DNA from 4 places in the Arthrobacter gyeryongensis genome. Region 3 is predicted to be linked to each of the others. Evidence: predicted binding sites of a transcription regulator. Region 3 holds the regulator's gene; each other region holds the start of a gene.

Region 1 (7,759 bases), on a different contig from region 3:
CCGTAAACGGAGTGTTGTGGCGTACGGGATTCGGCCCAAGAGCTGTGAGGACTCAGCCCTCGCGCGAGGAGTTGAACTGCAGCTTGTCCAACGCAGGCATGGGAGGCCCAATGCTTGTGACGAGCACGCCGTCCGATAGGGAATGGGCGAGCAGCTGAAGCCGCAGAATGGCTCGGCCAATTGGCCGGTCAAGTACTCACAGTGCGTCACCGGCATATCAAAAAAGGGTCCGGATCATCCAAGTGGACGTTGTCCGTCAACATTGCCGTAACTGGAACCAGTGAGGGTCTCAACAACTGCTAGTTGGCCGGACGTGTCAGGCAGGCCGGGGAATTGAACCGTCTGGGTATCAATGGCTGCCTCGGGCGGCTGGCCCGCCGAACGAATGCGAAGAAGCGCTATGGCGGAAATGAGGAACCACGCCATATTCGTGACCACAGAGGGCCATGCTTCGTGGAATGCGCCATTGACAATGAAGGCACAAGCACCGAGGAGGTTTGCGGTCTGGAAGCGCCTGCCCGGCCTCGCCCAGCCCATGGAGACAGACAGATATGCGCTTAGGATCACACCCGCCCCTGCCCAACCTGCGATTTCCCACAGCAGATCCATGGTGTCCTTTCGGGAATGCGTTGCGTCTTGCTAGCTGCCATGCGGGGCGCTGGTGGATGTCGTGAGGAGTTTACTTGCGTTGACGGCAGCTCGCGAATGGATCATGCGGTTTTGGCCTGGTGGACATCTTCCTTCAACGTCCGAGGCGCAGACCCATTGGTCGGTTTGGACGAGGAAGTCTAACGGGGGTGGCCGGACGTCCCCTGCCGAAAGCTGGGCGTCCGGCCGTCCCTGCCGTTTAGCGCTTATGCTTCCCGGGTGGCGGGTGAGGAATCTTTGGTCCGGGCGGGGTCGCGTTCGGCGAGGGCGCCGATTGCGGTGTCGATTTTGTCCATGATCTCCTGATCCAGTTTCACCCCGGATGCGGCCACGTTGGCCGCGACCTGCTCGGGCCGGGACGCGCCCGTGATGGCCGAGGCCACGTTCTGGTTCTGCAGGACCCATGCGATGCTCAGCTGGGCCATGGTCAGTCCGGCTTCTTCAGCGATCGGTTTGAGCTTCTGGACGCCGGTCAGGACCTCGTTGGACATCCAACGCTCGATCATCTGGGCTCCGCCCTTGGTGTCGGTCGCCCGGCTGCCCTCGGGAGAAGGTTTCCCGGGCTCGTACTTGCCGCTCAGGACGCCCTGGGCCATGGGGGACCACACGATCTGGGAGAGTCCGAGTTCTTCCGACGCCGGCACCACTTCGGCCTCGATGACCCTCCACAACATGGAATACTGCGGCTGGTTGGATATCAGCTGGAACCCCAGATCTTTGGCCAGTGCGTGGCCGTCACGGATCTGCTCCGCTGTCCATTCGCTCACGCCGATGTACAGGGCTTTGCCTTGCCGCACGATGTCCGCGAAGGCCTGCATGGTTTCTTCCAGCGGGGTCTCGAAATCGTAGCGGTGGGCCTGGTAGAGGTCCACGTAGTCGGTCTGCAGGCGCCTGAGGGAGCCGTTGATGGATTCCGTGATGTGCTTGCGGGAGAGCCCGAGATCATTGTGGCCCTTGGGCCCGGTGGGACCGAATACCTTCGTGAAGATCTCCAGCGACTCCCGGCGTTCGCCCTTCAGTGCGTTGCCGAGGACGGTCTCGGCCGCGGTGTTGGCATAGACATCGGCCGTGTCGAAGGTGCTGATGCCGGCGTCGAGCGCTGCTCGGACGCATGCGGTGGCGGTGTCGTTCTCGACCTGGGAGCCGTGGGTCAGCCAGTTGCCGAACGTGATTTCCGAGATCTTGAAGCCGGAGTTGCCAAGGTACCTGAATTCCATTTTTAATGACGCGCTTTCTCTTGTCCGTGATGTTGGCCTCCGTAGACTACGCGTCCGACAGCATCTTTTGTCCAAGCGTGGCTGGCCCTTCGGGTCCTAGGATCAGCTGGCCCCCTTCCATGCGGACGGGGCGGTTGTGCCGTGGTTATAGTCGAAGGATGAAGCAGCGAGTATTGGGCAAGACAGGGCGGTCTGTCTCCGTTGTGGGGCTGGGCACGTGGCAGCTCGGTGCCGACTGGGGCAACGTGGATCCGAAGGAAGCCAACGACATCCTGGAAGCCGCAGTGGATTCCGGGGTGACCTTCTTCGATACCGCCGATGTCTACGGCGACGGGCGGAGCGAGCAAGCCATCGGGACGTACCTCGCTGCCAATCCCGGACTGGACATCACGGTAGCCACCAAAATCGGGCGGCGCCTTGAACAGAAACCCGAAAACTACACACTCGCAAACTTCCGGCAATGGGTTGACCGTTCCCGGCGGAACCTCCGGACGGAATGCCTGGACCTGGTGCAGCTGCACTGCCCACCGACCCCGGTTTACAGCCGCCCTGAAGTCTACGATGCGCTGGAGACGCTCGTCGATGAAGGCGCAATCAAGGACTACGGCGTCAGCGTTGAGCGGACCGGTGAAGCACTCGAGGCCATCAAGCACGGCACGGCGACCGTTCAGATCATTCTGAACGCCTTCAGACTCAAACCCTTGGACGAGGTCCTGCCCGCGGCGAAGAACGCCGGAGTCGGCATCATCGCCAGGGTCCCTCTGGCTTCGGGCCTGCTCTCGGGCAAGTACTCGAAGGACACGCTCTTTGCCGATAATGACCACCGGAAATACAACCGGGACGGTGCAGCATTCGATGTCGGAGAGACCTTCTCCGGAGTTGACTTTGAACAGGGCCTCAAAGCGGTGGAAGAATTCAAAAAGCTTGTCCCGTCCGGAGCAACAACAGCCCAAGCGGCCATCGCCTGGATCGCGGCGCAAGACGGGGTCAGCACCGTCATACCAGGGGCCCGAAGCCCCGAACAAGCCCGCGCCAATGCCGCCTCCACCCAAATACTGGACCACCTAGGCCCGGACTTCGAGAACAGCGTCAGGGAAATCTACGACACGTACTTCCGCGAGAGGATCCATTCCCGCTGGTAAACCCCGGAAGTCATCTTCGGCCGCTCGGATTCCCGTCTGGCCGCGAAGATCATAGGGTTGGTAAATGAGCGCACCGGATACCACACACGACTGGCGGCCCCTGTGGGCACGGCTCAACGACGGCGAGGAAACACTACCCGTCGGCGTCCTGATGACCGCCCCGCCGGGCGACGTCAACAGCGCGCCGCCGCTGGAGTCCGAGTTCGGCGTGTTCGAGGCGCCCTTGGAGGATTACGACGTCGTGGAGCTGACCCGCTTCGACCGCCCCCTGGCGCGGGGCCGGGTGGCGTTCGGCGATGGATTCGCTGTGGTGGGCCCGGTGCGCGCAGTGGACGGCGACGCTGTGGCGCTCGATCACGAGGCCGTGGTTCTGGCCCGCCTGGCGGAGGAAGCCTTCGTCGAGGGCGCGGATGTTGTCTATGCGCCCGTGGACGTCGGGGCAGCGGACCGGTACGAGGCCCTCGGCTGGACTCGGGCGGGCGAACTGGCCCCCTAAGAGCAATGCCGCTTTTAGAGCTCGCTTGCGTTAATTTTTCGGCATGGCGCGTAGCGGTTGAATCGACGGCCGTGGCGCAAGAACAGGTGTGCACAATGTGCACACTCATGCCGGCGGACTGGCCCTTACCGGGGCCGGGCCGCCTCGGACATGTCATTGCCACAAGTGCTGCCAAAACAGGTAGCCGGTACTCAAGTGCCGGGCCGTTCCGCGGCCTACGATCGGCACGAGGGCGTTTCCCTGGAAGATGCTCTCGGCGGTAGCTGCGCCAGTGCCCGGCACAGGGTGACACCGGGCATTGGCGCGTTACCTTGGCCCCGATCCATCGTCCGTGGGCCGTTTGCCGCGAAGCAGCAGGGCACAGTTTTTGCAGACCTGCAGCGGCGTGGGCGCCGGACACGAGCCGGAAACAGGGCCCGGCTCGTCATAGCGTCCGGCCGGGCGGTGACCGCCTGCTCTGTCTGGGGTCCGCCGGGGTTTGGGCGCTGCTGTTGAGGATGTAGTCCACCGCGGCTTGCCCTGTCATGCGCAGGCCAGGGAAGGCCCTGCCCTTTCGGGTCTTTTCCGGGTGAAGCCCCGCGAGGCGCAGGGCGGTGCGGAAGGCGCGGTCGGGGAGGGGGACTTTGCGGTTCAGGGAGCACCAGCTGACGTAGAGCCCATAGAGCGCGTCGGCGTTGATCCCTGAGTCGCTGGCGTCATCGTGAACAATGCAGTCTTGGAGGAATTGCCTGATCTGTGGAGGCGTCATGGTGTGTTCCCGAAGATTCAGGGTTGGGTTCCGTAGATGAATTCCTTGGCGTGGGCGACGGCTTTTCGGAAGGCGTCGTTGCGGAGGGTGGCTTGCTCGGTGTTCCTGGTGTCGGTTTCGAGGTAGTTGGTGTAGCCGGGGCGCAGGACCCAGATGTCGCCGGCCGGGGGAAGGTAGAACACTCCGAAGGAGCGGTGCTGGGGGTCCTCGGTCCAGATGGGGACGACCGCGACCGCGGCGCCGGTGTCCGGGTTGATCCATTGGGCCCGGGGCATGGGTTGTTCGTGGGTCTCGGGGTCCAGGAACGGCGCTGTTCCTTTGCCCCACCGCTTTTCGAAGCGTTCGTAGAACGCGGGCATCAACTGGCTGTCATACGGGCGCCAGGCACTCATGGGGGCTCCTTGGACTTGTGTGGTTTTCCGGCTCTCAGCGCCTGATCTGCAGGATCAGCGTGTAGCCGGTTGGTGGATATGACCGTTGCCGGAGCGGCATTCCGGGGGGCCGTCCGGCGGGCGGCTCCCAGATGACCGGTCCGATCAGCAGCGACGCGGCGGGAAGCAACTGCCCCGGGATGCGAACGGAGGCGGCGCCGGGCCGTTGGGGCTTGGGGTTCGCGGCCGGACGCGGGCGCTCCCGGTCGTAGGCGGCCCGTTTTTCCGGGTTGCCGAGGATGGCGTAGGCGGCCATGATGTCCCGGAGCTCCTGCAGCTCTTCTTGCGTCTCCGTATCCGGTTCCGTCGGCCCGGGGCGGGTGGGGTGTTCGCGGGCCGCCCGGGTGTCGGGGTGCAGGCCGCGGATGAGCGTGCGGTACGCGCGGGTCACCTCGCGCGCCGTGGCGGTGGGGGCGATATGCAGGATGTCGTAAAGGTCGGGGCCGTTGTTCCTCATCGTCGGGGGTGGTGTGTGTTTTAGATGCGGGCTGTTTCCGTGGGCGGGGGAGGCGGATGGTCCCCGGCCTGTTCGGCCGGGGACCATCGCTGCGGGAGTCATCCCCGGGGCCTCATCCATCCGTGCGCTGGCTGCGCTGTGGCGTGGTCTGTGAACTCGACCGCCCTCTTCACATGGTGGGGCACTGTGGTGCTCCCGGTCCGGGAGGCTGCGCCGGCGGTCAGGCGTTGATCTCCTGGCGCTGTTTTCCGGTGGTTTCGATTTCGATGCGGCGCGGTTTTGCTTTTTCCGCCACCGGAATGCGCAGGGTCAGGACGCCGGCGTCGTAGTTTGCTTTGACGCCTTCGGTGTCCAGCGCGTCGCCGAGGATGAGCTGGCGGCTGAAGACGCCGCGGGGCCGTTCGGAGGCAATCAGTTCCGTGCCCTCGCCCACGGGGTCCGGGCGTTCGGCCTTGACAGTCAGGACGTTGCGTTCGACGTCGATGTCCACCGAGTCCACGTTGACTCCGGGCAGATCGAAGGCGACCACGAAGTCCTCGCCTTCCCGCCAGGCGTCCATCGGCATGGCCGCTGGCCGGGCTGTGGTGCCGAGTACCTGTTCGGCGAGCCGGTCGAATTCACGGAAGGGGTCCGTTCGCATCAGCATGGTGTGTCACTCCTTGCAGATCGCAGTTTTTTGTTGTTAATCCAGCCGATCTATGGTGGCTGGTATATATTTCTTATAGCACTGCATATGGGTTAGGGCAAGCCGATTTTCGAAGGATTTTGGAGGTGCCCGATGGGCAAGGCCGAGGACCGGGGGAGGGGCGTGTATGCGATTTCCGTTGCGGCCGAACTGGTGGGAACGGGTCAGCAGAACCTGCGCCTCTACGAACGCAAGGGCCTGCTGGAACCGGGCAGGACCCTGGGCGGGACCCGCCAGTACAGCGAGAACGACCTCGTGACATTGCGGCGGATCGGCGAGCTTCTGGACCTGGGCTTGAACCTGGCCGGCATCCGGATGGTCCTGGTCCTGGAGGCCGACAACCGGCGCCTCGAGGCGGAGCTCAGGTCCGCGAACGGCCTTTGAGGACCTCCGCGAGCTGGGCCGTCTTGTTTTCGAGCCATCCACGGGCCAGATCTGCCAACAGGAACGGATCACGCGGCACCGACCGTTTGATCCGTCTCCGGCTCCCATTTACGACGTCAATTGCGTGATCGTTGCGGACCGCTAAAGGATTCTTCTGGCGTTAGTAGTCGTTTGTCTCGTTTCGGGTGTCGGCACGGGGTTCCAGTCCGATAGCTTTGTAGCAGTCGTCGATTAGTTCCATCGTTTGGACGGCGTCGTCGCTGTCTGTGGGCATAGGGATTCCGTGCCGGATCAGGGCAGCGAAAGCGTCCAGTTGATAGGTGTAAGAGGATCGTGTGCCCGGGTGCTCGATCCGTTGACCGTGAGTCGTTTTCACCTCGAGGCTGTCATCGGTATGAGGGAGGATGAAATTTGCCACTGTGGCTTGTCCCTTGCTTCCAATGGCGCGGTAGGTCATTTCGGCCCGGGGCCCGTTCATGTCGCATCGTGCCGTTGCGGTGATTCCGGAGGGATAGACCAGCTCAGCGTCAACCCATTCGTCCACTCCGGGTAAGCCGGTCCGTTCGGCTCCCCGGGCGGTGATGAGCGTGGGATTGCCGCCCGCCAGGGGGGCCATGGCGCGGATGGCGTGGAGGCTATAGCAGCCCAGGTCCATGAGTGCTCCGCCCGCGAGTGGCAGTGACCACCGGGGGTCTTCGGGTGGCGGGGGTGGAATCATCACCATTGTTTCCACACGCTGCAACTCGCCGAGTTCCCCGGAGGCGACCAGTTCGTGGAGTCTCTTCGTGACAGGGTGGTAAAGATAGTGGAAACCGTCGACGACCTTGACCCCGGCGCGTTTGCCTGCATCCCGCACTTCTCTGGCTTCCGCTGCGTTCGCTGCGAACGGTTTCTCTGACAGGACGTGTTTTCCCGCCGCGATGGCCGCAAGGTTCCATCGTGCGTGGAGCGAGTTAGCCAGCGGGTTGTAAATCGCTTCGACCTCCGGGTCATGGACAAGATCTTCGTACGAGCCGAGTACCCGTTCGACGCCGTACCGGTCGGCAAAGTCCTGTGTCCGGTCCCGGTCGCGGGCTGCCACGGCCACCAGCCGCGCACCTGTAAGCCTGGCAGGTTCAACGATGGATGTCGGGCTGACGCGGGACGCTCCCAGGATGCCGATGCGCAGCGGTGCTTCTTCTGGATCCAATTGTGGAGTCCTTTCTGGTTTCTGGTGTCGCCTTCGCCCGCCTTATTGGTCGCGGCGCTTCCCGCCACGGTGAGCTACTGCTTGAAGGCGGCGTCGAAGCTGGTTTGGGAGGGCGGGAAGTCGAACTTCTTGAGGGCGGCGAGGGCTTCGGGGGCGCCGTGGAGGCGATCCATGCCGGCGTCCTCCCATTCCACCGAGATGGGTCCGGTGTAGCCGATCGCGGTGAGGGCGCGGAAACTCGATTCCCAGGGCACGTCGCCGCGTCCGGCGGAGACGAAGTCCCAGCCCCGGCGCGGGTCGCCCCAGGGCAGGTGGGAGCCGAGGACGGTGTTGCGGCCGGTGGGGCGCAGCTTGGTGTCCTT
Region 2 (7,759 bases), on a different contig from region 3:
CGTCGTAAGCGGCAGGGGCCTCTCCCCGGGATTTGATAATGGCAGACGTACCAGAGTCGCCCACGAAGAGGCCATGTATGAAGCATGACGGAGAAATCATGGAATGCGGGCTGCCTCGATCTAGCTGGATCGTTTCGTGCACCGCGGAACTGACGGGCCGCTCCCACCACACTGTTGCCAGGCAGGTCGCTGCCCGTGACGCTGGCCCATCACTGAACCGTCGCCCACGAGCTTGTCACGGACACGCTCCTGCCCAAAGGGGGCGGAGTGGTCCATCCGGCGGGCGATCGCGCAGGTCAAAGCTGCATGGCGGCTGGTCCACACCCGCAGTGCCCGGGCTCGCCGCAGCCCGGGAGCGATGTCCATGCCAGATTAGCGCCCGTCGAACCAACGCAGTTCGATACCCATTGGGTGGATCGTCGTTACCGGCACGAGGCAGAATCTTCAAAAATCGCCATCGTCTGCCACAGGTTTTCATCCCAAAACGTCGGGTAATCGTCGGGTTGGCCCCATTTTCGGCACAAGAAAGACCCTCCCACCCAGCGTTCCCGCAGGTCAAAGGGCCTTCACTGTGGAGCTAAGGAGATTCGAACTCCTGACCTCTTCGATGCGAACGAAGCGCTCTACCAACTGAGCTATAGCCCCTAGTCAACCGTGCGTTGCCAGTGTCCCTAGGCTACAAACTATCTTCGCGCTTTGCCAACCAAGACTCGAACGTGTCTGTTCCCGTCCGCTGGCTTGGCACCAAATTCAGTCCGCTCCGAAGATATTTGCCCATCGCGCCTGGCAAAGGCACCTCCACGATCCGCCCATGTCCGGTAGTTTTTCGCCAGATCTCAGCGAGTTCACGCATGGTCCGGATGTCCGGTCCGCCGATGGTTCGTATCCGGTGCCGCTCTGTTGAGGGCTCCCCCACGGCTTCGGCAAGCAACTCGAACGCCACATCCGCCGGCGAAATCGTTTGAAAGCGTGCGCCTTTGAAGACCGGGATGAGGCGGACTTTCGCCCCTGCCTGGAAAACCGCCGTCACGAGGCTGTGGAACTGGGTGGCCCGCACAACAACCGTCTCGAGCGCCGAATTGGCGTAGACCCGTTCTTTGTCTGCTTTGGAGACGTAAAACGCCGCGTTGCTCTGGTCGCAGTTGACGATCGAGAGGAGAACCGTTTTACGGACACCGGCACCGGCGGCCGCGGCGAGCAGGCGCGCGCCGCCGTCGGCGAAGTTCTTGCGGGCCTTCCCGAACTGCCCTTCCAAGCAATCGATCACGACGTCGGCCCCGTGCAGGGCTTCCGGCAGTCCGGCGCCTGTGGTGACGTCAGCCTGAAAGTAGCGGACGCCGTCGTGACGGACCGATGACGTGCCCGACGGCGGGCGGCGGCTCAGCACCGTCACGTCTAGTCCGGCGTCGAGCGCCAGACGGACGACTTCACGCCCCACCTGGCCGGTGCCACCTGCGACGCAGACAGTAGTCACGGGAGGCTATGCCCGGCGGCGCTGCAAAACGTCGTCGAGGTTGCTGAGCGCGCTCTGAGGCTTGCCGTGCTGCGCCTGTACCGACGGGGCCGCGGACGGCGCGCTGGCCGGCTTCAACGTCGGTTTGCCGAGGGGCTTGGGAGCTTCAGGCAAGTCGAGGGGTTCTGGTGCCGGCCGGGGTGCCTTGGCTGCGTCGACGTATGTTGGTTTGGGAACGTCCACCGGCTGCCATTCGGATTCCTTGGATTCCGCCGTAAACCGGACTGTGTTGTCGCCGGCGGCGACGGCAACGTTGAGGGCAGCCTGACGAAGTTCGACGGCGGTCAGGCGGGTCGCTTCTCGGGCATGGGCTTCGGCATCGAAGATCTTGGTAGCCGGGCGGTCCGACGCCGGACGACCTACGCGGGCACTCTCAACCGTGGGACCCATTGCGTTGCGGAAGGCCCTGTTCATCTTCGCCCTGCGGTCCCTGATGGCCAGCCGGCGAAGCAGGAAGACGGTCCCGACCACGCCGACGATGGATACCAATGGCACCCAGCCCGAAACGAGGCCAAGAATGCGCAGCACGCCGGAAACGGCTGCCGTGAGTAACAGGAGGAGACCGGCGAGAGCAAGCGCGCAGCGCCCGTATCTGACTTTGAAGACCGCTGCGTCCGTTGCAGCATCACGCCGTTCGCCGGCGCCAGCCGATACCTCGGGCAATGCGGTTGCGGTGCTCTGCATGGTTTCCATTGCTTTCTCCTGCCGAGGGGTGATTGACAGAACCACCCCGGCTTGCAGTTCATGAGCGTCTTCGTCGATCACATCCGCTGGGATGTCACCGGCCACTTGGACGTGGTTGTGACGATTCCGCAGTATGTATGGCGCAACCCAAACAATCCACAGCGCGACAGCAATGACCAATATCACCGAGCTGCTGAGAGGGAAGTCCACAATCAAAACCGTAGAAGCAAATACGCGGAGGCCACGGCATTGCCAACGGTGTGTCGCCGGAGAGTCGGCAAATCAATGGATTTACCGACTCTCATCCACCCCGGCGGACTAGTTGGCCCCGCGTCTCAACCAAGCAGCCAGCAAACCCCCAGGGACCTCCTCCGAGGTCAACGCAAAGCTTCGATGGTCGGCCCATTCGCCGTTGATGTGAAGGAAACGCTCCCGGCGGCCTTCGTCACGGAATCCCAGCTTCTCAACGACACGCAGGCTCGGCCCGTTCTCGGGCCGGATGTTGATCTCCATCCGGTGAAGGCCAAGGGCCCCAAAGCAATGATCGGTCGCCATGGCAACCGCAGTGGGCGCTATTCCGCGGCCGGCCCGGGCCTGGTCTACCCAATAGCCAAGGGTGGCCGTCATCGCCGATCCCCACATAATCGAGGAGACCGTCAGCTGCCCGACGATCCTGGGCTCCGCGAACCCGGGAATCCGCTCCGTGATCACAAACGGAAGGGCACTGGCTTGCCGAGCTTGCGCGTTAAGGGAGGCCACCATCTGCCGGTAGTTCGGAAGTCGACCGCCCGGGGCCGGGTTGGAGGCTTCCCAAGGCGCCAGCCACTCACTATTGCGTGAGCGGACCTCGGTCCACTCCTTCTTGTCCCGGAAATGAATGGGACGCAAGATGAGGTCGCCGCTCTCCAGCGTCACCGGCCAAATGGCCGACCCCCACACGCGCAGCTACTTGCTGAGGCCGGCGGTAAAGCCCGGCAGCCACTCACGCAAGCCAGGCCCGAGGTCTTCACTGTCGCACGCAAGCTGGACGCAGGCTTTGAGGTAGCTGAGCTTGTCCCCGGTATCGTACCGACGGCCGCGGAAGACGACTCCGTAGACGCCGCTACCTTCGCCATCGCCCGCAGCGAGTACTTGAAGCGCATCCGTCAGTTGGATCTCTCCCCCACGGCCCGGTTCGGTTTTCTCGAGAACGTCGAAAACCGAGGGGTGAAGCACGTAGCGGCCGATAACGGCCAAGTTGGAAGGAGCTTCATCTACAGCAGGCTTTTCCACAAGTTGCTTGATGCGGACGTAGCCGTCCTCGCCGATATCTTCGATGTCCGCGCAACCGTAGGCGCTGATCTGGGAGGGCTCGACTTCGATGAGGGCCACAACGGAGCCACCGGTTTTGTGCTGGACCTCGATCATGTCGCTCAGGAGTGTGTCCCGGGCGTCGATAAGGTCGTCACCGAGAAGAACGGCAAAAGGTTCGTACCCGACGTGCTGCTTTGCACGCAACACCGCGTGTCCCAGCCCCTTGGGGTCACCCTGACGCACGTAGTGAATGTCGCCGAGGTTACTGGTAGCCTGCACCGAGTCCAGCTTGGTGGTGTCACCCTTGGCCTCGAGGGTCGCTTCCAAAGCCGGTACCCGGTCGAAGTGGTCCTCCAACGCACGTTTGTTGCGGCCTGTGATCATGAGGACGTCGTTGAGTCCCACGCTCACGGCTTCTTCGACGACATATTGGATGGCCGGCTTGTCGACTACCGGGAGCATCTCTTTGGGCATGGCTTTTGTAGCAGGCAGGAACCTGGTGCCGAGTCCGGCAACGGGGATAACGGCCTTGCGGACGGTGCAGTTGTTGGAAGTCACCGGACTAATCTAACGGAAGGAGCTGGACATTGGGCAAAAGGGTCCTGTGCGGATAGAAGGGACTCCGCTGTTTCTTCCCCGTCCTCAAGCCGCAAAGCAGCGTGAACTGGAGCAAAAATGACTTTGAAAGACGATATCCGCAGGGACTACCGCAAGCGCCGGCTGACATTGACAACGCAACAGCGCGCTGACGCTGGAACGGGGATTGCCCTCGGTGGCCTCTCTTGGGCGGATTCCGTAGCCCGGGGGAAACCGTCGACTTTTGCGGCCTATGTCGGAGTAGCCGCCGAGCCGCCGACCATGCCCTTGCTTGCGGCGCTCCACGCGGCCGGCCACAGGATCCTTCTTCCCGTCTGTGAACCGGAACGGCTTCTGAGCTGGGTCTATTGGACACCGGATACGGCCTTTGTCCGCTCAAAGTACGCACCGATTGACGAGCCGGTGGGCGAACGCTTCGACAGCGACGTCATCAGGGATGCCACTGGAATCTTCCTCCCGGCCACCGCCGTCGACGAAGACGGAAACCGAATCGGCCAAGGGGGCGGTTACTACGATCGGCTCCTTGACAAGCTCGACGCCGACGGGCACCGTCCGCCGACTGTCGCCGTCGTATATGACCACGAAATACTGGCCGCGGGGACGATCCCGGCCGAATCGTTCGACAAGCCCGTGGCGGAGGCACTTACCCCCTACCGGATCGTCCGGCTGGTTCCGGCCGATTGATCGGGGCTTCCGGCCTGTCTACTCCGCCACATTTTGTGGTACCGGCCCCGACTCCGGATGATAGAATTGGCACTCAGGCCCTGGGACTGCTAATGGACGGAACAATCCGCCTTGGCAGCACAGGACCTGTAGTTCGTCCCGGAGGAGGATCACCAGTGCCCACATATGCCTATGCCTGCAAAGACTGCGGACATGCCTTTGACATCGTTCAGTCGTTCACGGACAGCTCCCTGTCCGACTGCCCTGAATGCCAGGGGTCGTTGCGTAAGAAGTTCAACAGCGTGGGCGTCGTCTTCAAGGGATCGGGCTTCTACCGCACCGACTCCCGGGACTCCAAGGGAAGCACCGTTTCGGCCGCTCCCGCCGCACCAGCTGCGCCTTCTGCTCCAGCGTCGGTTCCGGCGGCTGCCGCGAGCTGATCGCTGTTTCCAGCTGCTCCCGGTTTTCCACATAGCTCAACGTTCCACATAGCTCAATAAAGCCCTGCCGCGGGCCGGCGTGCCCGGTTAGCGTGGCACCATGCCCGCAACCCCGAACGTACCCCCGGACCCCCTGTCCGCCGGATCATTGTCGCTTCCGCGCGATAGACTCCTCGCACCGATCAACAGGTCCCGCACCCGCCGTCTTCAAGCTCTTCCCTTCAGGGCCGGCGGGCACCGGGGCGCTAGCGCGGGACCATCCAAACACCGCAGCTTCGGTAGCTGGTTAAACCGCAACCGCCGCCTCGTCGTGGCGCTCTTGCTATGCGTGGCCGCCGGGATCGCAGTCCATCAGCTGACTCCCGCTTCGGAGCGACGAGCCACGGTCCTGGCCGCCGCGCGGGATCTTCCCGCCGGGTCCACTTTGACGGATACCGACCTCAAACCCCTCGATGTCCTTCCTGATGGAATTCCGGCCGGGGCGCTCACCCCGGGAACCGGATACGGCGGAAAGCAGCTTGCCTCGCCGCTGCAGAAGGGGCAGATCCCCACAGACGCCCAATTCCTGGGACCGGGCCTGCTGACCGGAACCGCGCCCGCGACGGCGGCCGTTCCACTTCGCATGGCCGATCCCGCTTCAATTCAGCTCATCTCGCCCGGCCAGTTGGTCAACGTTGTGCTCACCGCGGCAGATGGACTTGAAGGGCCTGCCAAGAAATCCGAACTCTTGGCACCTGCGGTCCCGGTTTTGTGGACATCCGCACAAGGAGGCAAAGCGAACCAATGGTTGGGCACGAACGAGGCGGACGGCCTTGTGGTGGTCGCCGCCAATCCGCAACAGGCCGAAATCCTCGCCGGAGCTTCCACTCGCGGGAAACTGTTCTTTGTCCTCGTCAATCCCTCTGACAACCGGTCATGAAATATTCAGCCCCAGTGCGGGGGCCTTTGTTCCTTCAGCCAGGCGTCGTGGTCGTAGCCAGGCTCATCACCCCAGCGGCGAGCATCGTCCTCGGAGGCTTTCTTGGGCAGAATGCTTTCTCCCGCCTGCTTCCGCTCGGGCGCGGGTTTCACTTTTGGTTTCTCCTGCTCGTCCAACTCGATGTCAGCGCCTACCGCATCGGCACTGGCGTCCGCAGGGTGCTTGGATTGAGTGCTTTTGCTTTCCGCCATTGCGCTTCCTTAGGGGATCGCCGGTCCCGAGCCAGGGCCTTCCGGGCTGCCAGGTCCGGCCGCGGCCGATTCCGCCTGGTTGTCCAGTTCCAATTGTTCAACATCAATGTCCAGGAATCCATCCTGGACTGCGCCGTACGAGGGTGCAACCGGCTTCTCCAGTCCCAAGTAGGACCCGATGCGGTCGGCGCAGGACGAAGGATCAGTGAACACTTCAATGGTCCACAAGGACATGTAACGCCAGCCAAGTCGTTCCAGCAATTGGGGCCGCAGCCGGCTGCGCTCCCTGACGCTCATGCGGCGGTATCGTTCCGTGCCATCCGATTCAATGGCCACCGGGGTGGGCATTTCGGTGTCATCACGGCCTATGGTGTGCACGGGGTCGGCTGCCGCGGCAATGTCCAAGGCTCCGTCATAGTGGTGCCACACCCGGGCTCCACGGGCACGGAGTCGCTCGCCCAGATCCGCCACCAACGGATCCTCACCGAGCGCTTGCTCGCTGGCAGCAGCCCTGGTGGCTGGTGTCCCCAGTTCAGAATTCCCGGACAGTTCACGGTCAAGGAGTTCATGGAAATCAACGGCGCCGTGAGCCAGCCGGTCCAGATCGAGGTCCTCCGGACGGAAGCAGCTCAGGACGTGCAACGATCTCCGGGAACGGGTCATTGCCAAGGCAAACTTGTTTCGGCCGCCCTCGACGGACAGGGGCCCGAAACTGTGCAGCGCCCGGCCATGCGGAGTGCGCCCGAAGCCCAAGGAGAAGATGATGTGGTCGCGGACCAGTCCCTGTGCGCGCTCCAAGTCCACCACGCGGAAGGACTCCGCACCGGCGTTGAAGAAACCCGACAACAGCGGATAGTTAGGAAGCTGGAGCCTGATGGCTTCGCCGATCCTTGCCGCATGGCGAAGGCTTGCAGTGACCACGGCGAGCGAGGTCCGCGGCCGAAGGCTGGCATGTTGAAACACCAAGTCAACAACGCGGTTCACTTCGGCGGCGACCGATTCAACACCTTCGTGATCCGCCCCCGGCAAGCCGGTGCCATCCGGGATGTATTCAACTACTACCGAGCGGTCCAGCCCCGTGACGGATTGCCCGTCCGGCAGCCGACGCAGACCACCGTTGTAGTAGTTCTTGCTCAACTGGAGCACCAGATCTTCGTCAACCGCCCGATACACCCAGTTCAACTGCCACGTGGGCAGGACCCGGGCCAAAGCAGTGAATGCACTGTCCACTGTGTCCTGGCTTGCGGCACCGGCCATGGGTGGCTCCACCGCAACGCTGAAAGTGCGGGCATTGGCGATCTTCGCGTCGCCAAAGGCAACCACTTGCTGGGCCCGGGCGATCGCCGGCAGCACGGCCTGCAAGGATGTGCTCTCGGCGTCGAGAATCACCACCGCATCG
Region 3 (7,759 bases):
ACGCCGACGTCGCGACGGATACGCGCGCTTTCAGCGTTCGCTGAGGACGTGCGCTGATCCAGGACGGGCGCTGCAGGCTACCAGCGCCCCAGAATGTCACTGGCCAGCACGACGGCGGCGGGTCCCGCCGTCGACGAGCGAAGCACGTGGTGGCCCAAGAGCGCGGTGACCGCGCCAACGTCGCTGAGCTTCGTCACTTCGCGCGGTGAAATGCCACCCTCCGGGCCGACGATGAGCAGGACTTCCCGACCCGCTCCGGTATCCGCGTCGGAAACCTCGGCCTGCCACTTCTCCAGGACATCCCGCAGCGGACGTTTCGCGTCCTCATGCAGGATGATCGCCAAGTCAGACGCGGCAACCGCCGCAGCCAGGCCGGAGCCGTCGACGGCGGCACGCACCTCGGGAATCCAGGCGCGCCGCGCCTGCTTGGCGGCTGCCGTGGCGACGGACTGCCACTTCGCGTGGGCTTTGGCGGCCCGCTCACCCTTCCAACGGACGATGGAACGCTCCGCCTGCCAGGGCACGACGGCGTCGATCCCGAGTTCCGTTGCCGTCTCGACAGCAAGTTCGTCACGGTCGCCCTTCGCGAGGGCCTGGATCAACACGAGCCGTACGGTTGGTTGGTACTCCTCCTGGACAGCGGTGGCAAGGACCGTCAAGGTTCCCTGCCCGGATTCGGTCACGGTGCCCGTGAGCCGTTTTCCGGCACCGTCGGCAATATCGACGGCTTCGCCGATTTCCAGGCGCTTGACGGTGACAGCGTGCCTGGCTTCGGCGCCGTCGAGCACGAAAGTGTCTCCAGGGCCGAGCCCGTCAAGCGTTCCGGCTGCTGTGAAGAATACGGGGTTGCTCACCGCTATAGGTTACCGAGCTTGTCCCGCAGCTTCGCGAACATACCGCCGCTGGCCACAAGCTTGCCCTCAGTGAACTGCTCTCCGCGCAATTTCGCCAGTTGGCGAAGCAGGTCTTCCTGTGCGGCGTCGAGCTTGCCGGGCGTCTCAACGTGCAGGTGCACCTTGAGGTCTCCCCTGCCATAGCCGCGGAGATGGGTGACGCCGAGTCCACGCAGGGTGATGACTTCGCCGGACTGCGTGCCGGACTTGACGTCAATCTCCTGGAGCCCGTCGAAAGTCTCAAGCTGCAGCTCGGTACCCAGTGCCGCGGCAGTCATCGGAACGCTCAGCGTGGCGTGAAGGTCGTCGCCTTCGCGGATGTAGGTGGAGTCACTGTTGACCCGGATCTCCACGTAGAGGTCACCGGGAGGACCGCCCGCGGGACCTGCTTCGCCTTGCGACGACAGCTGGATGCGTGTCCCGGTAGCGACGCCGCCAGGCACTTTGACGGTCAGTGAACGGCGGCTGCGGACGCGGCCCTGGCCGTTGCACTCATTGCAAGGATCCTTGATGATCGAGCCGAAACCTTCGCACGATCCACACGGTGCGGCTGTCATGACCTGGCCGAGGATCGAGCGCACAGCCCGCTGGACCTGGCCCGAGCCGCCACAGATGTCGCAGCGCTCCGGGTGGGTGCCCGGACGGCAGCATGAGCCTTCGCACGTGGGACAGATGACAGCGGTGTCCACCTCAAGCTTCTTGTTGACACCAAAAACGGCCTCACGCAAGTCGATGCGAACGCTGATCAGGGCGTCCTGCCCGCGGCGCATACGTGATGCGGGGCCCTGCATGCCGCCACCTCCTCCGCCGAAGAAGGTATCGAAGATGTCCTGGAATGCGAATCCCTGGCCCGCGTATCCTCCGCCGAAACCGTTGTCGGTCCCGTTCTCGTTGCCAGTGGCGTCGTAGACGCGGCGCTTCTGGGGGTCGGAGAGGACCTCGTAAGCGTGGGTCACCGCCTTGAATTCCTCGGCTGCGCCGGCCCCGGGGTTCACATCGGGGTGCAGCTTACGTGCGAGTTTGCGGTAGGCCTTTTTGATCTCCTCGCCGGTTGCTTCCGGCGAGACGCCCAGAACGTCATAGTGACTGCTCAAAGTCGGTATCTCTTCCTTGTTTACGGTTCCACTGCGTTTCTTGCGAGGCGCCTTCCAGCCGAGGCTGTCAGCCGCCCAGAATGCGGGAAAGGTAGCGTGCGACGGCACGGACGGCCGCCATGGTGTTGGGGTAGTCCATGCGGGTGGGTCCAAGAATGCCGATCTTGGCGCTGCTGCCCGGACCGTAGCCCGTGGCAACCACCGAAGCCTCCGAGAGGCCGTCATAAGGGTTTTCGCGGCCGATGCTCACCGTGACGCCGCGGGGGTCTTCCGCCATATCCGACAACAGCCGCAACATGACCACCTGCTCCTCGAGTGCTTCGAGGACCGGACCGATGCTCAGCGGGAAGTCCACGTTGGAGCGGGCCAGGTTTGCCGTGCCTGCCATGACCATGCGCTCGTCGCGGCTCCGTTCGGCAAGCCTTTCCAGGCCGTGGGCAAGGGCGCCTGCAAGGTTGCGAAGCGTCGGCGGGCACAGGGCAACCACCGAGGGCAGGACTTGCGGCATGAGGTCGAGCTGGGAGCCGGCAATGCTTCCAAGGAACCGCGCGCGCAAGGCCATGAGCTCTTCGTCGGTGGCGTCCGTCGCTGCGTGCACAACGCCCTGTTCCACTTTGCCCGAATCGGCGATCAACACCACCAGGACCTGGCGCGGTGCCAAAAGGACAAACTCAATGTGCCGGACGCGTGCGCGGCTCAGGTGCGGGTACTGGACGACGGCGACCTGGTTGGTCAGTTGGGAGAGGAGCCGGACGGTGCGCTCAAGGATGTCCTCAACGTCGTCGGGTCCCTCAAGCAAGGAATGGATGGCCCGGCGCTCGGCAGCCGAAAGCGGCTTGACCTCGGAGATGCGGTCGACGAACAGGCGGTAGCCCTTGTCCGTGGGAATGCGGCCGGCACTCGTGTGCGGTGCGGCAATGAGGCCTTCTTCTTCCAGAAGTGCCATGTCATTGCGGATGGTGGCGCTCGACACTCCCAAATGGTGCCGTTCGACCAAGGCTTTGGAGCCGACGGGCTCGCGGGAGTGAACGTAGTCCTCCACGATGGCGCGTAACACTTCAAGCTTGCGTGGTTCGCTCACTGCCCACCTCCAATCAACATTTAAATAATTAGCACTCAACATGCCCAAGTGCTAACAAGTCTAGTATGAGCCACCTCGTTGTTAGCATTGGTACCGCTCGCGGCGAACATGATTCCCGCGCGGCCGTGGGTAATGCCACGGACCGTCAACGATCCCCCTAGCGCAAAGTGGTGTGAAGACCGTGTCTTACGACAATTGGGGCCCGCAAGACCTCTCCTCGCCTGCCAAACGGCAACTGCCTGAGGTGCCCGTTGAACGCGGGATGGTTCTCGAGGATGTGCAGTCCGGTTGGGTCGGGGCCGTGACCAGGGTGGAGAAGTCCGGAGGCATGCACATTGTGGTGCTTGAGGATCGGCGGGGAAAGGCCAAATCGTTCCGGCTCGGATTTGGATTCCTCCTGGAGGGACAAGCGGTGAAGCTCGTGCCGCCGGCTCCACGCGCCACGGCCGCAAATGCCGCGGCGCAAGCAGGCAGGACGGCATCGGGATCCGTCCGCGTCGCCGGGCAGCGGGCCCAAGTCGCCAAGGCGAGCCGGATCTGGGTGGAAGGCAAGCACGACGCCGAACTCGTGGAAAAGGTGTGGGGAGATGATCTTCGGGTGGAGGGCATCGTCGTCGAGCCCTTGCACGGCGTGGACGATCTCAAAGCGGCCATTGCCGGGTTCTCCCCCGGCCCGGGGCGCCGGCTCGGAATCCTCGTGGACCACTTGGTACCGGATTCGAAGGAGTCGCGGATTGCTGCCGACGCCATGACACTGCCGGGCGCCGCGGGAAACGTCCTGATCGTGGGACATCCCTACGTGGATGTCTGGCAGGCAATCCGGCCCAAGGTGTTGGGGATCGAACAATGGCCAACCATCGCGCGTGGCACGGATTGGAAGACCGGCATCCTGAGGTCGTTCGGCTGGCCGCATGAGACGGCCGAAGATGTAGGGCTGGGTTGGCAAAAGCTTCTTGGCGCCGTCCACAGCTACGCCGACTTGGAGCCCTCTTTGCTGGGCCGCGTGGAAGAAGTGATCGATTTCCTGACTGTTCCGTGACGATTGCGCGCCCCGGGCAGAGGAGTTGGTCGGCTGATCGCGTGCCGAGCAAGTATTCTGGGACAGCAACACTGCACCGATTGATACTCGAAGGAAGATACTGTGGCAGACAACGCTCCTGACGATCGGGATGGCACCTCGGGCCAGTCCCAGTACCACGGCGTTCCTGCCAACGCGCTGCCCTTGACCGCCTCGGAAGACCGGCAGTGGGCAACACTGGCACATTTCGGCGGGATCCTTGGCTGCGTTCCTTCGCTTCTGATCTACCTGATCTTCCGCGAACGCGGCCCCTTCACGGCACAGGAGTCCAAGGAAGCGCTCAACTTCACCTTGCCTCCGACGATTGCCGCAGTGCTCGCCAACGTCCTTGTCTTGCTCCCGGTCGTCGGAAACCTGTTCGCTGTCCTTGCCACCGCAATCTGGGTCGCCGTGACATGCTTCTCGGTGTCAGCCGGAATCCGCGTCAACCACGGACAGCCGCACCGCTACCGCTTCAACCTGCGCTGGATCAAGTAGCCGGTCTTCGCGGGTCCGTACGTAACTCCCGCACCTCGCGCTAGTCCGGAAGGATCCGGCGGACCACGGCGTCTGCGAGTAGCCGGCCCTTGAGAGTCAGGACCAGCCGTCCTTGGAAGGCCGCACCAGGCTCAACCAGGCTGTCGGCAATGAGGCCTGCGACGGCGTGGCGGCCCACCTTGTCGAGCGCGTCGACTTGAAGCCCGGTGCCGAGCCGAGCCTCCAGCATGATGCGTTCCACTTCCCGGGTACCGGCGTCGAGCGTTTCACGTCCAGCGGCCGGAGACACCCCGCTGCCGAGCCTGTTGGCATAGGCCGTGGGGTGTTTGACGTTCCACCAGCGGACGCCGCCCATGTGGGAATGCGCACCGGGTCCGATGCCCCACCAATCGTCTCCCCGCCAATAGGCTAGGTTGTGTTTGCACGCCTGTTCGGGAGTGCGGGACCAATTGCTGACCTCGTACCAGTCCAGACCGGCGGCGCTGATCAGCTGATCGGCGAGTTCGTATTTGGCGGCGTGATCGTCGTCGTCGATGCCGGGAACTTCTCCGCGCCGGATCTGTGCCGCCAGCTTCGTGCCTTCTTCAACGATCAGCGCATAGGCGCTGATGTGGTCCGGACCGTAGGACAACGCTGTCTCCAGGGAGGTCCGCCAATCAGCCATGGACTCGCCGGGAGTGCCGTAGATGAGGTCGAGGCTCACGGCGAGGCCGGCGTCGCGCGCCCATTGGACCACCAAGGGGACCCGGCTGGGAGTGTGTGTACGGTCCAGGACCTTGAGTACGTGAGGGACCGCCGACTGCATGCCGAAGGAAATCCGCGTAAAGCCGGCATCCGCGAGCAGCTGGAGGGACTCCGGCGTCACAGAGTCCGGATTCGCCTCAGTGGTGACTTCGGCCCCGGCTTCCAGTCCCCAGTGCCCGACGGCGGCCGTCAGGATCCGCGCGAGGTCTTCAGCAGGCAGGAGGGTCGGCGTCCCGCCGCCGAAGAACACCGTGCTCAGGGGCCGTTGCGGCAGCCCGGAGGCTTCCATGGCCCGGACGGCGAACTCCACTTCCGAAATGGCAGTGGACGCGTAGGCGTCCTGGGAGGCGCCGCCGCCAAGCTCAGTGGCTGTGTACGTGTTGAAATCGCAGTATCCGCAACGGACGGCACAGAAAGGTATGTGGACGTACAGTCCAAACTTTCGTGAATCGACGCCGTCGAGCACCTGCGGCGGCAAGAGTCCGTCCGCAGGTGCCGGATCCCCGAGGGGAAGAACGCTAGGCACGGATTTCCCCTCGTGCCCGTCCTGCGCGCACCGCTACAGTGCGCGCCTGTCCCGTGGTGTCCCGGGCGAAAAGCCGCATTACTTCTTGGCCTTGTCCTTGGATTCGTCGGTGGTCAGGGCTGCGATGAACGCTTCCTGTGGAACTTCCACGCGGCCCACCATCTTCATGCGCTTCTTGCCTTCCTTCTGCTTTTCCAGAAGTTTGCGCTTACGGGTGATGTCACCGCCGTAGCACTTGGCAAGGACGTCCTTGCGGATGGCGCGGATGCTCTCGCGGGCAATGATCCGCGAGCCGATAGCGGCCTGGATGGGCACCTCGAACTGCTGGCGGGGAATGAGCTCGCGCAGCTTGCCAGTCATCATGACCCCGTAGGCGTAGGCCTTGTCACGGTGGGTGATGGCGCTGAAAGCGTCAACCTGCTCACCCTGGAGCATGATGTCCACCTTGACCAGGTCGGCGACCTGCTCGCCGTCGGCCTTCCAGTCCAGCGAACCGTAGCCTCGGGTCTTGGACTTGAGGATGTCGAAGAAGTCGAAGACGATTTCGGCCAGCGGCAAGCGGTAGCGGATTTCCACGCGGTCTTCGGAGAGGTAGTCCATGCCGCCCATGACGCCGCGGCGGCTCTGGCACAGCTCCATGATGGCGCCCACAAACTCATTGGGCGCCAGGATGGTGGCGGACACCATCGGTTCGCGAACCTCCGAGATCTTGCCCGTGGGGTACTCGCTGGGGTTGGTGACGTGGATGACCCGCTTGTCCTCCAGCGTGACCTCGTACTCAACGTTGGGAGCGGTGGAGATGAGGTCGAGGTTGTACTCGCGCTCGAGGCGTTCACGGGTGATTTCCAAGTGCAGCAGGCCAAGGAAGCCCACGCGGAAACCGAAGCCCAGGGCGGCAGACGTCTCAGGTTCGTAGACGAGTGCTGCGTCGTTGAGCATGAGCTTCTCGAGGGCATCCCGGAGCACGGGATAGTCCGTGCCGTCCAAGGGATACAAGCCGGAGAAGACCATGGGCTTGGCATCGGCGTAACCGGCGAGGGATTGCGAAGCGGGCTTGGCCAGGTTGGTCACGGTATCGCCGACCTTTGACTGGCGGACGTCCTTCACGCCGGTGATCAAGTAGCCTACTTCGCCGACGCCCAGGCCCTTGGAAGGCGTGGGCTCCGGAGAGCTGACACCGATTTCCAGGAGCTCGTGGGTGGCACGGGTGGACATCATCTGGATCCGCTCGCGCGGGTGCAGCATGCCGTCCACGACACGGACGTAGGTAACCACGCCGCGGTAGGTGTCGTACACGGAGTCGAAGATCATGGCTCGGGCCGGAGCGTCCGGGTCGCCGACAGGAGCCGGAAGATCGCGGACGATCTTGTCCAGCAGGGCCTCCACGCCCACGCCGGTCTTGCCGGATACGCGAAGCACGTCCTCGGGGTCGCCGCCGATCAGGTTCGCGAGTTCCGCGGCGTACTTTTCGGGCTGGGCGGCCGGGAGGTCGATCTTGTTGAGCACCGGAATGATCGTGAGGTTGTTTTCCATCGCCAGGTAGAGGTTGGCCAGGGTTTGGGCCTCGATGCCTTGAGCGGCATCCACCAAGAGGACTGCGCCTTCACAGGCCGCGAGGGAACGGGAAACCTCATAGGTGAAGTCAACGTGGCCGGGAGTATCGATCATGTTCAGGGCGTAGCTGGTGCCGTCAAGTTCCCAGGGCATGCGGACAGCCTGGGACTTGATGGTGATGCCACGTTCGCGTTCGATATCCATGCGGTCCAGATACTGGGCCTTCATGTCGCGGGACTTAACGACGCCGGTGTACTGCAACATGCGGTCGGCCAAGGTGGATTTACCGTGGTCGATGTGGGCAATGATGCA
Region 4 (7,759 bases), on a different contig from region 3:
GGTGCAGGGCATCGGGCCGCGCGTCTGGCTTGAGAGCACGGGCGAGTGGCTGGCGGACGCCGGCATCGGCCCCGTCCCTAGCGGCAATGGCCTGAAGCACGGAAACGGACTCCACGACGTCGACGCCGCTCTCAACTGGCATCCCCGCTTCGGCGACCGGGGGACGGTGCTTGCCGTGACCGGAAGGGGAGACGACGTCAACGCCGCGGAAATCCGGGCCCTGCTGGACGGATGTGCGCTGAGCGAAGCCGAGATGAGGCTCGTCTTCGCCGGACTCGAGGACCCTTTTGAACTCGAATCCACCCTGTAGCCGAGCACCAGCCCCGGCGGAACAAAGCCCCCATCAACCAAGTCAAAACCCGAGAAGGAGAACCCCATGAAAGTCAGGAATTCGCTGCGTGCCCTCAAGAAGATCCCCGGCGCGCAAGTGGTCCGCCGGCGCGGCCGCACCTTTGTCATCAACAAGCTAAATCCGCGCTTCAAGGCGCGCCAAGGCTAGCTCCCCGTCTAGGCTGGGCAGAGAACCCGCTACGCGAAGGAAACCCCGTTATGCCGATCCTCAATAAAGACATGACGCTCTGTATTTCTCTCTCTGCCCGGCCCAGCAACAACGGAACGCGTTTCCACAACTTCCTCTACGAGGCGCTCGGCCTGAACTGGATCTACAAGGCCTTCGCTCCCACCGACCTTCCGAACGCCATCGCCGGCGTGCGCGGCCTGGGCATCCGCGGCTGCGCCGTCTCGATGCCGTACAAGGAAGACGTCATCGCCCTTGTCGACCGCATGGACGCTTCGGCCGCCGCTATTGACTCGGTCAACACGATCGTTAACGACGCCGGCGTACTCACGGCATATAACACGGACTACACCGCGATCGCCCAGTTGATCGAGCGCAACGCGATCGATCCGGCGTCGTCCGTGCTGCTCCGGGGTTCCGGCGGAATGGCCAAGGCCACCGCCGCTGCCTTCCGCGACGCCGGATTCTCCCGCGTCACGGTGGTTGCCCGGAATGAAAAGCCCGGACAAGCCCTCGCGGGGCTTTATGGCTTCGGCTGGCAAGCAGAAGTAGGGGAGTCGACGGCGGACGTGCTCGTCAACGTCACACCGATCGGCATGGCCGGCGGTCCCGAGTCCGGTTCGCTGTCCTTCCCCGAAGCAGCGGTGTCGGCCGCGCGGGTAGTGTTCGACGTCGTCGCCCTCCCTGCAGAGACGCCGCTCATCAAGGCCGGCCGCGCGGCAGGAAAGGGCGTGATCAGCGGCGCCGAGGTAGCCACCATCCAGGCCCTTGAACAGTTCGTGCTCTACACGGGCATCACGCCGACGCCGGAGCAAGTGGCCGCGGCCGAGGAGTTCACGCGCGCCCAATAGGGCGCCCCAAGTCAGGGATCGGCTCAAGCAGCCGCTACCGGCTCCACCACAACAGCCACCTTTTCCTCGCCGATCCTGGTGAGGACCAGGGTTGCTGTTTTGTTGCCGCGGGCTTTGCTCGAGTTCTTTCCGGCCGGCAGCAATTGTTTCCGCAGCTCTTCGGGGGTAACGGAGGTGCCGCGTTTCTTGATGTCCAGGACGCCGACGCCGTTGGCCTTCACCCAGGCTTTGAGTGCCTTGACGTTCAGCGGCATGACTTCCAAAACTTTGTAGGCGCGGGCGAACGGGGTCTCCGCCAGTTCCGGAGCGCAAATGTAGGCAATGTGTGGGTCCACCAAGTGGCCTCCGAGCCGGAGCGCGACATCGGCTACCAGTCCCGCGCGGATCACCGCGCCATCCGGTTCGTAAAGGTATCCCTCCACGGGCCCGACGTCGGGCACCGGGCCGCCGTCGAAATCTGCGCTGCTGGTGATCTCGGCCGCGCCCTGCGGCCCGAGCACCAGGGCCGCGCGGCGGACGCCGGGACGGGCGACGTCGTTGAACCATAGCGTGACCTCCGTGACGTCCCCTCCCACCGAGATCCACTGTGCCTCGCAGCCGGCCGGAACCGATTCGTGCGGCATTCCCGGACCCATCTTGACCCCGACGGACTTGCCGGTGGCGGCCAATGATTCAACGAAGGACAACGGCGGCGAGAACGCCTCGGGGTCCCAGATCCTTTTGGTTCCCGACGACGACGTCGAGCGTCGCGCCGGATCGAGCCACACGCCGTCGACCCCGTAGAGAGGCACCGAGGTTGCATCGGAGTGCACTACCGTCGCGTGCGGGAAAGGAATGAGGTTGATGGTGGCGCAGGCTGCGGTGGTCTCGTCGAGCTCCACGGCGGTGACCTTGATGTCCATGGAGGCCATGGCCATGGAATCTGCTCCAAGCCCGCAGCCGAGGTCCGCGACGTGCTGTGTGCCGGCGTTGGCGAAGCGTTCGGCATGCCTGGCCGCTACATTGAGCCGGGTGGCCTGTTCCAGGCCGGCCTGGGTGAAGAGCATCTGCCGGGCGAATTCGCCGAACTTGGCCTCGGCCCGGGTGCGGAGCCTGGATTGGGTGAGGACGGCGGCAACGAGCGCAGGGGAGTGGCCGTCTTTGCGCAGGCGGGCATTCAGGGCGAAGGCTTCGTCATCGCGGTACGGTCCCAAGGAAGCCAGCAGTTCCCAACCTTCCGTTGTCAGCAAGGGTGCGATCTGTTCCTGGGGTGTGTCAGCCATGGGAACTAGCCTAGTGCCCGCCCGTCATACGGGGTCGGGAGGGATCCGGGAGCGCTCGGGCGGATAGGGTTGATGCCATGGAAGACAACCCAGTACGCCAGCCTGACGACGCCAATGGATCTCCCTCTGCCCCCGATAAACGTCCCTTCGCCGGAAATCTCTCCAAGTATGCCCGTCCTGCGCTCATCGTGGGTGCCTTGATTGCCATTGTCTGCATCGCGCTGTTGATCATTATTTTCTTCCTAGACTCTTTCAACGCGGCCACCTACTCCATGACCGGAAAGAGCGTCCAGGACGCCACGGATGAGGCCCGGGACATCCGTGACACCTACACCGGTGCCCGCATCGGAGCGATCGTCGGGCTGGTGGTGTTCGGCGTCGTCGCGCTCGCCAGCGGCGTAGTGCTCTATCTGAACCGCGGAACCGCACAGACGGAAGAGTACGACGACGGCGAGGACGTTGACTTCGACGACCTCGCCGGGCAATGAGCTACTCGAGCCGGAAGCCGCTATTGGGCGTTCACCCATGACGGAATTCTGGCACTCGCCTTGACCGAGTGCTAATGCTTACATAGAGTCTTGATTAGCACTCTCCCTAGGCGGGTGCTAATCATGCCGCCAGGCACTTACCGGCACCGCGACGACGGTAAGCCCGCCACGGCACCCCTGGTTTGATAGTCCATGTACTACCTCACGTAAAGGAGAGATCCGAGTGTCGGTCTCCATTAAGCCTCTCGAGGATCGCATTGTTGTCCGCCCGCTCGAAGCAGAGCAGACCACGGCTTCCGGCCTGGTCATCCCGGACACTGCACAGGAAAAGCCGCAGGAAGGCGAAGTTGTTGCAGTTGGCCCCGGCCGCTTCGATGACAACGGCAACCGCGTCCCCGTCGACGTAACCGTTGGCGACGTCGTCATCTACTCCAAGTACGGCGGAACTGAAGTCAAGACCGGCGGCAACGAATACCTCGTTCTGTCCGCCCGCGACGTTCTGGCGATCGTCGTTAAGTAATTCCCTGGATCCCGCATCGCAGACCAAGTCGGACTTCTTCCGGTCGAATCAGCGGTGCGGGTTTTCCGTCTTGAAAGGACACAACCATGGCAAAGCAGCTTGCGTTTAACGACGCTGCCCGTCGCTCGCTCGAAGCAGGCATTGACAAGCTCGCCAACACCGTCAAGGTCACCCTTGGCCCGCGTGGCCGCAACGTCGTTCTGGACAAGAAGTGGGGAGCTCCCACCATCACCAACGACGGCGTGACGATCGCCCGCGAAGTCGAACTCGACGACCCGTATGAGAACCTTGGTGCGCAGCTGGCCAAGGAAGTCGCCACCAAGACCAATGACGTCGCAGGCGACGGCACCACCACGGCCACCGTACTGGCACAGGCACTCGTCAAGGAAGGCCTGCGCAACGTTGCCGCCGGCGCCGCCCCTGGCGAAATCAAGCGCGGCATCGAGGTTTCGGTCCAGGCCGTGGCTGCCCGCCTTCTTGAGAACGCCCGCGAAGTAGAAGGCACCCAGGTTGCCAGCGTTGCCGCGATCTCCGCCCAGAGCGATGAGGTCGGCGAGCTCCTCGCCGAGGCTTTCGGCAAGGTCGGCAAGGATGGCGTCATCACCATCGAAGAGTCCTCCACCACGCAGACCGAACTGGTCCTCACCGAGGGCATGCAGTTCGACAAGGGCTACCTGTCCCCGTACTTCGTCACTGACGCGGAACGCCAGGAAGCTGTTCTGGAAGACGCGCTCATTCTGATCAACCAGGGCAAGATCTCCTCGCTGCAGGAATTCCTGCCGCTCCTCGAGAAGGCCCTGCAGGCTGCCAAGCCGCTCTTCATCATCGCTGAGGACATCGACGGCGAGGCTCTGTCCACGCTGATCGTGAACCGTATCCGTGGCACCCTGAACGTCGTTGCCGTCAAGGCTCCTGGCTTCGGTGACCGCCGCAAGGCCATGCTGCAGGACATTGCCACACTGACCGGCGCACAGGTTGTCTCCCCGGAGCTCGGCCTGTCGCTCGACCAGGTTGGCCTCGAGGTCCTCGGCAGCGCCCGCCGGATCACCGTCACCAAGGACAACACCACCATCGTTGACGGCGCCGGAACTCCCGAGGACGTAGCAGCACGCGTCGCCCAGATCCGTGCAGAGCTGACCCGCACCGACTCCGATTGGGACCGGGAAAAGCTGCAGGAAAGGCTTGCAAAGCTGGCAGGCGGCATCGGCGTGATCAAGGTCGGCGCAGCCACCGAGGTCGAGCTCAAGGAAAAGAAGCACCGTATCGAGGACGCAGTGTCCTCCACGCGTGCTGCCCTTGAAGAAGGCATCGTCTCCGGCGGTGGCTCCGCCCTCATCCACGCCCTCAAGGCACTGGACGAGGACGCCGCCGTCAAGGCGCTGGAAGGCGACGCGGCTGCCGCCGTCGGCATCGTCCGCCGCGCCCTGACCCAGCCCCTTCGCTGGATCGCCCAGAACGCCGGCTTCGACGGCTACGTCGTCGTCGCCAAGGTTGCCGAGCTGGAAGACAACCACGGCTTCAACGCGAAGTCCGGTGTGTACGAGGACCTGATCGCTGCCGGCGTGATCGACCCCGTCAAGGTCACCCGCTCCGCGCTTCAGAACGCCGCATCCATCGCAGCACTGGTTCTCACCACCGAGACCCTGGTTGTCGAGAAGCCGGCCGAGGAAGACGAGCACGCAGGTCACAGCCACTAGTCCCCACCGCCTCCCTAGCCTCGCTTCGCTTCGGCCAGGGAACCCGGGCGGCGTGGGCCCAGACCGCCTCCCTAGCCTCGCTTCGCTTCGGCCAGGGAACCCGGGCGGCGTGGGCCCAGACCGCCTCCCTAGCCTCGCTTCGCTTCGGCCAGGGAACCCGGGCGGCGTGGGCCCACCTCGCCTCCCTAGCCTCGCTTCGCTTCGGCCAGGGAACCCGGGCGGTGTGGGCCCACCTGCGTGAAAGAAGGCCCGGTCCCCTTTGGGGGCCGGGCCTCCTGCATTTGGCTCGCCGTTTCGGCGCAGACGGGCCCACAGTTGGTACCGGGCAATCACCCTGTGAACGCCCAGCTAGGGATGGCTCAATTGAAGGATGGGTGCTCTTCGGATGAATTTTCGATTGGCATTGAACATTACGAATCAGTAAGATTTATGGTTCGATCTAGGTCATTGAGGGGCATTGTGGTGTCAACTGTGCAAACGGCAGCTTCTATCAAGGGGCAGAGTCGTTCCAGTATCACCAGCCGAAAGTCAAAGTTCCGCCCCGAAATTCAAGGCCTGCGCTCGCTTGCTGTGCTCATGGTGGTGTCCTACCACGTGTGGTTCGGCCGCGTTTCCGGCGGCGTCGATGTTTTCCTCTTGGTCTCTGCTTTCTTGATGACGCTGCAGTTCGCAAGCCGTTATGAGCAGGGCCGCCCCATGGACCTGCTGAGGCACTGGCTTCACCTGTTCCGCAGGCTGCTTCCGGCCGCTGTGGTCGTTCTGCTGGGTACATTGGCCGCAATTTTCGTGGTGCTCCCCAAGACCCGATGGGCGGCTTTGGTTGACCAGGTCTGGGCTTCGCTTTTCTACGTCCAGAACTGGCTACTTCAGCGGGAGGCAGTCAACTACTACGCCGCTGATCATAGCCAGGCGAGTCCGCTCCAGCATTTCTGGTCGCTATCGATCCAAGCCCAGGTCTTCATCCTGTGGCCGGTTATTTTCGCGCTCGTCGCCCTGGCTTGTAAAAAGTACCGCCTTCGGTATCGTGTCGCATTGCTGTACGTATTTGGCCTGCTCTTCGCTGTCTCGCTCACCTATTCAGTCATTGCGACCGCAACCGACCAGACGACTGCCTATTTCGACACGTTTGCCAGGCTGTGGGAGTTCGCCATAGGAACGCTGGTTGCCCTCATCCTGCCGGCGTTGAGGTTCTCGAAGCCCGTCCGCGTGATGATGGGCTGGGTGGGCATTCTGGCAATGTTGAGCTGTGGGATCGTGCTCCAGGTCCAGACGGCTTTCCCTGGCTTCGTTGCCCTCTGGCCTACCCTGGCGGCGGCCTGCGTTATTGTTGCCGGCCAGACAGGCAGCCGTTTCGGTGTTGACCGGATCCTGAGCTCCAAGCCTCTCGTACGCCTGGGCGACAACTCCTACGCGTTGTATCTGTGGCATTGGCCGCTGCTTGTCATCTCCCTCATCTGGACCGGCAAAGACCATGCCGGGTGGCTCTCGGGGACTGTGATCATTGCGGCCGCCCTGGTTTTGGCTTTCCTCACCACAAAGTTCGTCGAGAAGCCGTTGCGGGAGTGGAAATGGCCGGAAGTGAACCGGCGGCGTGCCGCCATTGCGATGGTCGCCTGCTTGGCTGTTGCCGTCGTTCCGTTGCTCGCATTCAATGTGCAGCAGTACGTGAGTGCCAAAATTGCGATGGCCCAGGCGGAAAAGGACAACCCGGGCGCTGCCGCCTTGGTGCCCGGTTATGTTAACGAAGTCAGCCCGAAAGCAGCTCTCCTTCCTACCCCGGAAAAATTGCCACAGGACTGGGCAGGCCTGTCCGACCAGTGCAGCGGGGATCTGAAGCCTGCCTCGAACGTCCTCCAGCCGGGGTGTAATCAAAACAGTCAACCCGCTGGATCGGACCGCACCATCCTGGCACTGGGTGACTCGCATGCGCAGCAGTGGTTGGCAGCATTGGCTCCTTTGGCAGAACAAGAGCAATGGCGCCTGTACAACCTGCTGCTCGGCGGCTGTCCGTTCACGGTGGACACCTCGGGGCTGAGCTCAGAATGCAAGGATTTTGATGACGCCGTTCGCCAGCAAATCGACGAGCACCCGCCGAGCGCCGTGTTCCTCGTGGGAACTGCAGCCGTTCCATCGTCACCCGATGAAAAATTGACCGTCGGGTTTGAAGACACCGTGAAGATGCTGACAGACAAAGGCATATCCGTCATTGCCGTTCGTGACAACCCGAGGTTCGACTTCAACATGGCAGACTGCGTCGTGACCAAAGGACAGCACAGCCCCGACTGCAATCCCGGCGAGGCCCAGCTGCTTGCGCCGCAAAACCCACTCGCATCACTTCAAGGCAAGTACGTCGGCTTGTCCATACTGGACATGACCGATCTGATTTGTAACGGCGGCGAATGCCCTGGCGTTGTAGGTAACACC

Evidence for each region. Region 3 encodes HrcA, which represses chaperone genes, less so after heat shock. Its sites were predicted from a motif close to TTNGCACTCGNNNNNNNCGAGTGCNAA; they were not measured.
Region 1: the regulator HrcA is predicted to act here: its motif matches at 5,861-5,887, upstream of ABEA18_RS10310 (Hsp20/alpha crystallin family protein).
Region 2: the regulator HrcA is predicted to act here: its motif matches at 4,838-4,864, upstream of ABEA18_RS07035 (FmdB family zinc ribbon protein).
Region 4: the regulator HrcA is predicted to act here: its motif matches at 3,167-3,193, upstream of groES (co-chaperone GroES).

What each region holds. Positions count from the first base shown of each region.
Region 1 is NZ_BAABKK010000012.1:28-7,786, reverse strand. Features, by position in the region: gene ABEA18_RS10345 (CBU_0592 family membrane protein) at 235-609, opposite strand; gene ABEA18_RS10340 (aldo/keto reductase family protein) at 855-1,865, opposite strand; gene ABEA18_RS10335 (aldo/keto reductase) at 2,024-3,007, shown strand; gene ABEA18_RS10330 (hypothetical protein) at 3,072-3,503, shown strand; gene ABEA18_RS10325 (hypothetical protein) at 3,928-4,251, opposite strand; gene ABEA18_RS10320 (hypothetical protein) at 4,269-4,643, opposite strand; gene ABEA18_RS10315 (J domain-containing protein) at 4,678-5,139, opposite strand; gene ABEA18_RS10310 (Hsp20/alpha crystallin family protein) at 5,360-5,785, opposite strand; gene ABEA18_RS10305 (MerR family transcriptional regulator) at 5,918-6,208, shown strand; gene ABEA18_RS10300 (Gfo/Idh/MocA family protein) at 6,369-7,397, opposite strand; partial or broken gene ABEA18_RS10295 (sugar phosphate isomerase/epimerase family protein) at 7,472-7,759, opposite strand, start outside.
Region 2 is NZ_BAABKK010000010.1:62,937-70,695, forward strand. Features, by position in the region: tRNA gene ABEA18_RS07005 (tRNA-Ala) at 573-645, opposite strand; gene ABEA18_RS07010 (SDR family oxidoreductase) at 677-1,474, opposite strand; gene ABEA18_RS07015 (hypothetical protein) at 1,481-2,206, opposite strand; gene ABEA18_RS07020 (GNAT family N-acetyltransferase) at 2,516-3,136, opposite strand; gene galU (UTP--glucose-1-phosphate uridylyltransferase GalU) at 3,143-4,048, opposite strand; gene ABEA18_RS07030 (5-formyltetrahydrofolate cyclo-ligase) at 4,166-4,771, shown strand; gene ABEA18_RS07035 (FmdB family zinc ribbon protein) at 4,927-5,190, shown strand; gene cpaB (Flp pilus assembly protein CpaB) at 5,291-6,109, shown strand; gene ABEA18_RS24620 (hypothetical protein) at 6,115-6,360, opposite strand; gene ABEA18_RS07045 (AAA family ATPase) at 6,370-7,759, opposite strand, start outside.
Region 3 is NZ_BAABKK010000003.1:46,828-54,586, forward strand. Features, by position in the region: gene ABEA18_RS01855 (GerMN domain-containing protein) at 1-44, shown strand, start outside; gene ABEA18_RS01860 (16S rRNA (uracil(1498)-N(3))-methyltransferase) at 78-854, opposite strand; gene dnaJ (molecular chaperone DnaJ) at 857-1,987, opposite strand; gene hrcA (heat-inducible transcriptional repressor HrcA) at 2,055-3,068, opposite strand; gene ABEA18_RS01875 (DUF3097 domain-containing protein) at 3,250-4,107, shown strand; gene ABEA18_RS01880 (DUF4870 domain-containing protein) at 4,210-4,623, shown strand; gene hemW (radical SAM family heme chaperone HemW) at 4,664-5,893, opposite strand; gene lepA (translation elongation factor 4) at 5,972-7,759, opposite strand, start outside.
Region 4 is NZ_BAABKK010000010.1:81,986-89,744, reverse strand. Features, by position in the region: gene ABEA18_RS07120 (GTP-binding protein) at 1-310, shown strand, start outside; gene ykgO (type B 50S ribosomal protein L36) at 377-499, shown strand; gene ABEA18_RS07110 (shikimate 5-dehydrogenase) at 550-1,368, shown strand; gene ABEA18_RS07105 (THUMP-like domain-containing protein) at 1,392-2,630, opposite strand; gene ABEA18_RS07100 (hypothetical protein) at 2,708-3,118, shown strand; gene groES (co-chaperone GroES) at 3,342-3,638, shown strand; gene groL (chaperonin GroEL) at 3,725-5,335, shown strand; gene ABEA18_RS07085 (acyltransferase family protein) at 5,798-7,759, shown strand, end outside.